Regions from separate parts of the Paenibacillus sp. CFBP 13594 genome, predicted to be linked through region 1. Evidence: riboswitches for the same ligand, from Rfam matches in the RefSeq annotation. Region 1 holds a riboswitch; the other holds the start of a gene.
What was found. Region 1 has a riboswitch for thiamine pyrophosphate ahead of thiC (phosphomethylpyrimidine synthase ThiC). Riboswitches for the same ligand answer to the same signal wherever they lie in the genome.
Positions count from the first base shown of each region.

Region 1 (2,208 bases):
GAAAACGCCACATCATACCTTTTCATAATCTCGCAGATTTCTTCAAAATGAGTGTACAAAAAATTCTCCTGATGATGCGCCAGACACCATGCTGCCATAATGGACCCGCCCCGGGACACAATGCCTGTCATCCGTTTGGCCGTCATCGGGATATAACGCAGCAGTACACCTGCATGAATCGTAAAGTAGTCCACGCCTTGCTCTGCCTGCTCTATGAGTGTGTCACGGTACAACTCCCAGGTCAGCGCCTCCGCTTCGCCATTCACCTTCTCCAGCGCTTGATACAGCGGTACCGTACCAATCGGCACAGGAGAATTACGAATGATCCATTCCCGGGTCGTATGAATGTTTTTGCCTGTGGACAGATCCATCACGGTATCCGATCCCCAGCGTACTGCCCAAGTCATCTTCTCCACCTCTTCCTCGATGGAAGAGGATACGGCAGAGTTCCCTATGTTGGCATTGATCTTCACGTGAAAATGACGACCGATCAACATCGGCTCACTCTCCGGGTGATTGATGTTGGATGGCAGAATGGCCCGTCCACTCGCCAGCTCCTGACGTACAAATTCCGGTTCCACGCCCTCACGAATGGCGGCGAATTCCATCTCTGCCGTAATGACTCCCTGTCTCGCGTAGTGCATCTGGGTCACACAGCGTCCTGGCTGTGCCCGCAGCGGTTTGCCACGTAATCCGGGGTACTCTTCGGCGCCGGCTCTCTTCCCTCCGGGCTTCAGTCCGTTATCCTCCGGTTTAACCGTACGGCCCCGATAAGCTTCAACATCGCCGCGCTCTGTGATCCAACGGGTGCGCAGGGCTGGCAGACCTGCACGGATATCCGCATGAAATGCGGGATCGGTCATGGGGCCGCTCGTATCGTAGACACGCAGCGGTTCGTTATGCTCCACCCCTTGGGGAGTATTCGTGTCATGAAGGGCTATCTCACGTTCCGGTACAGCAATGTCCGACCGTGAGCCCTGAATGTAGACTTTGCGGCTGCCCGGAAAGGGCTGAACCCGTCCGGCCGCTCCTGTTTCTTTTTCCACCTGCTGACCGTTATGTTCCTGTTCCATCGCTTGTTGTCCCGTTTGATTTCCTGTACTCATGTTCGCTTGTCTCCTCCTCAGTGTTCATCGCTTGTTTGGTTGGTATCGTCATTAGCTCGCTTACGTACCTGTCCCAAATCATGCGCAATGCAGAGAAGAAAGAGCGATCCTACGCCAGACCAGGAGAGACACTTTTCATGTACAGTTAACAACAGAACGGAGGTTACCACAGATCATGGATCTAAGGTGACTTCTCTCTCATCATCCAAGCCCACTTTCGCAGGTTATTGAAAAAGAAGTCGATGGAGTACGTGCTATATCGCCCGTTCACTGTATATAAAAAAGCCGGTCCCCGAAGGAACCGACTTTTATGTCCATCACCAATAATGCACCTTCACGCGGCTCCTAAACGGAGCCCTACAAGGGTCACATCATGTGGTGGTTGTGGTCATATCGCCGATTACTTCCCTACGCTGGTATGATCCAGATCAGGTGCAAAGGGTCCGGAATCTCATGCGATTCCGTCTCAGTCCGGACAGTTCGGACTCCCCCAGTAACGTTAACAAGTTGCGGCACACACATGCCGCCGTTCATATTCAATGAAGCTGACCCCGATGGGCCGTCCATTACAGAGTAGCGCAACCGGAACACAAAAACAACCTTTATATTCCAGAACACCAACTCAATTTGGAAACAAACTTACATCAGCATCAGGATAACATGAGCCCCATCTGCGTAGCAGCATCCTTCAACACAGGTGCGTATTCATGCAATGTCTCCTGCGAAAGTCGGCTGACAGGCCCTGAGACCGAGAGAGCAGCTGCAATATTGCCTCGGCGATCCATAATCGGTACAGATACCGCGGCAGCTCCCGGCTCACGCTCCTCATAACTCGTCGCATATCCGTTATCCCGGATATCTCCCATTTGCGCCAAATACACCGCGGGATCAATAAACACCGGCCATTCCGGCCCGTTCATCAGTTCTTCACGATCCTCGTCCGTGGCAAACGCCATCAAAACTTTGCTGGAAGCGCCCACAGACAGCGGGAGTCTAACACCCACTGGAGCGACTCGGCGGATCGCCTGATCACTTTGCACAGCTTGAATCCGTATCCTTTCACTCCCATCACGCAAGTACAGACTTACCGTCTCCCCCAATC
Region 1 is NZ_JACYVQ010000016.1:23,500-25,707, reverse strand. It holds gene thiC (phosphomethylpyrimidine synthase ThiC) at 1-1,073, opposite strand, end outside; TPP riboswitch at 1,495-1,608, opposite strand; gene IFU39_RS30480 (IclR family transcriptional regulator) at 1,757-2,208, opposite strand, start outside.

Region 2 (2,208 bases), on a different contig from region 1:
ATGAGCCAAGGTAAATCAGAGAACTGGTTTATCTGGTTGTGTCAAAATGATTTGGCTAGTGCCAAATGAACAGATTCAATCGCATGAATACGTGTTGTATCAAATAATGGAACTTCTGAATCCTCTACTTTTACTAATAATCCAATTTCGGTGCAACCTAATATGATCCCCTCAGCTCCATCATCAACTAGCCTTTGGATCACCTTTTTATAATAATCCCTTGATAAGGGCTCAATTTTCCCTAAACATAATTCCTCATATATTATTTTATTGATAACTTTTCTATCCTCTTCATTCGGTATCAAAACCTTAATACCATTCAATTCAATTCGTTTTTTATAAAAGTCTTGTTCCATCGTATATTTAGTGCCAAGTAAACCAACCGTACTTATTTTGGACTTATGAATTTGATTTGCTGTTGAATCAGCAATATGTACAATGGGTAAACGCACTTTTTCTTCAATATGTTTAATCACTTTATGCATCGTATTTGTACAAATTACAATCATTTCTGCTCCTGCCTTTTCCAGAGACTGAGCAGCATTCCCTAATAATTCACCAGCACTTTCCCAATTACCTTCAGCCTGATAACGCTCGATTTCTTCAAAATCCACGCTATATAAGATGCATTTGGCTGAATGCAATCCTCCCAATTTATTTTTCACTTCTTCATTAATAATTCGATAATACTCTAACGATGACTCCCAGCTCATTCCACCAATAAGGCCAATCGTTTTCATATACACTCCCCTTTCCATTTAATACATCCCGAAAGCAGCATATAGAAATTTAATAGATATTGTACCGTATCTATCTGATTAAATAAACGAAGCGTATTATGAATCCGCGGAAAGCCAAGATCAGTACTCACATTCTTTCCGAGCGCCCCCTTTACATTCCACTTGCATGTGATATATGCTGAACACACAACTGCATATCTTGAACATTGCACTAGGGGAGCCTTACGGCTGAGACGAATCGAATGATTCGGACCCTTTGAACCTGATCTGGATCATACCAGCGGAGGGAAGTGGAGCGGCCTTTCAGTAAGCGGATTTTTTCATGTTGATGATGAAATTTAATGTGAATTGAACTTACAGACCCACTCATTTCTCCGGAAATGGGTGGGTCTTTTTCGCGTTCTGCGGGCAGATCAGAAGGTGTAATTAAAGATCCCGTAGTTTGAAGTTGAATTTGGAATAACAAGGGGGGACAAAACGAGATGGATAATAACATAACCATTCACAACATGAGCTACGCTTTCCCGGAAAAAAGGGATTCCCCCGTGCTCTCCAATGTGTCGATGCGTGTAGCCAACGGCGAATTCGTCTCGCTTATCGGCTCCAGCGGCTCCGGTAAAAGCACCCTTTTCAAGCTGCTGGCAGGCCTGCTTGAGCCAACCCATGGAACCATAGAAATTCCTTGGGTCCCTGAAGGAAAGCGACTGGGGCAGGTGGCCTATATGCCACAAAAGGACCTCCTGTTATCCTGGCGAACCGTCATGGAGAATTGCATGCTCCCCGCTGAACTTGCTCCAGAGCGGCAGGATAAGGGGAGAATTCGCGCGGACATTCTGGCTGGGCTCGACAGATTTGGCCTATCCGGCTACGCGCATGCTTACCCAGACGAGCTATCGGGTGGCATGCGCCAGCGTGTCGCGCTGCTTCGTACTTTGCTGACAGGTGGCCAACTCATGCTGCTGGATGAACCATTCGGCGCACTCGATGCCTTAACCAAACGGGAGATGCATCGCTGGTTGTTGGAACTGTGGGAGGGCTTTGGCAAAACCGTGTTGTTCATTACGCATGACATTGAAGAGGCGCTGCTGCTCAGTGATCGGATTATCCTGTTAACTCCGGGGCGCCAAGGCCAACAGCTACAGGATTTGACGGTACCTTTGCCACGTCCAAGACATTCGGACATGATCTATGAACCGGCGCTCGTTCAGATGAGACGACGACTGGAGGAACAATTGCATGCGAGAAGGTAACTTGGGAGACTGCATGAAGGATAGCGTAAGGCGTTGGCTTGCCCGTTATGGTCTGTTTCTTTGGCTCCTGCTCTTGTTGCTTGTCTTCTGGGAGTGGATTGTGCGTATGGGATGGGTGCCCTCCTTCATCATTCCAGCCCCAACGGCGATTGCCAGCTCCCTGTATGAGCATCGCTACCTCCTGCTGGCTACACATCTGCCTGCTACCTTGATGGAGG
Region 2 is NZ_JACYVQ010000003.1:9,178-11,385, reverse strand. It holds gene IFU39_RS11025 (aspartate/glutamate racemase family protein) at 42-740, opposite strand; TPP riboswitch at 944-1,046, shown strand; gene IFU39_RS11020 (ABC transporter ATP-binding protein) at 1,223-1,990, shown strand; gene IFU39_RS11015 (ABC transporter permease) at 1,977-2,208, shown strand, end outside.
Region 2: it holds a riboswitch for thiamine pyrophosphate, as region 1 does, so the genes downstream of both, IFU39_RS11020 (ABC transporter ATP-binding protein) here and thiC (phosphomethylpyrimidine synthase ThiC) in region 1, are expected to answer to the same signal.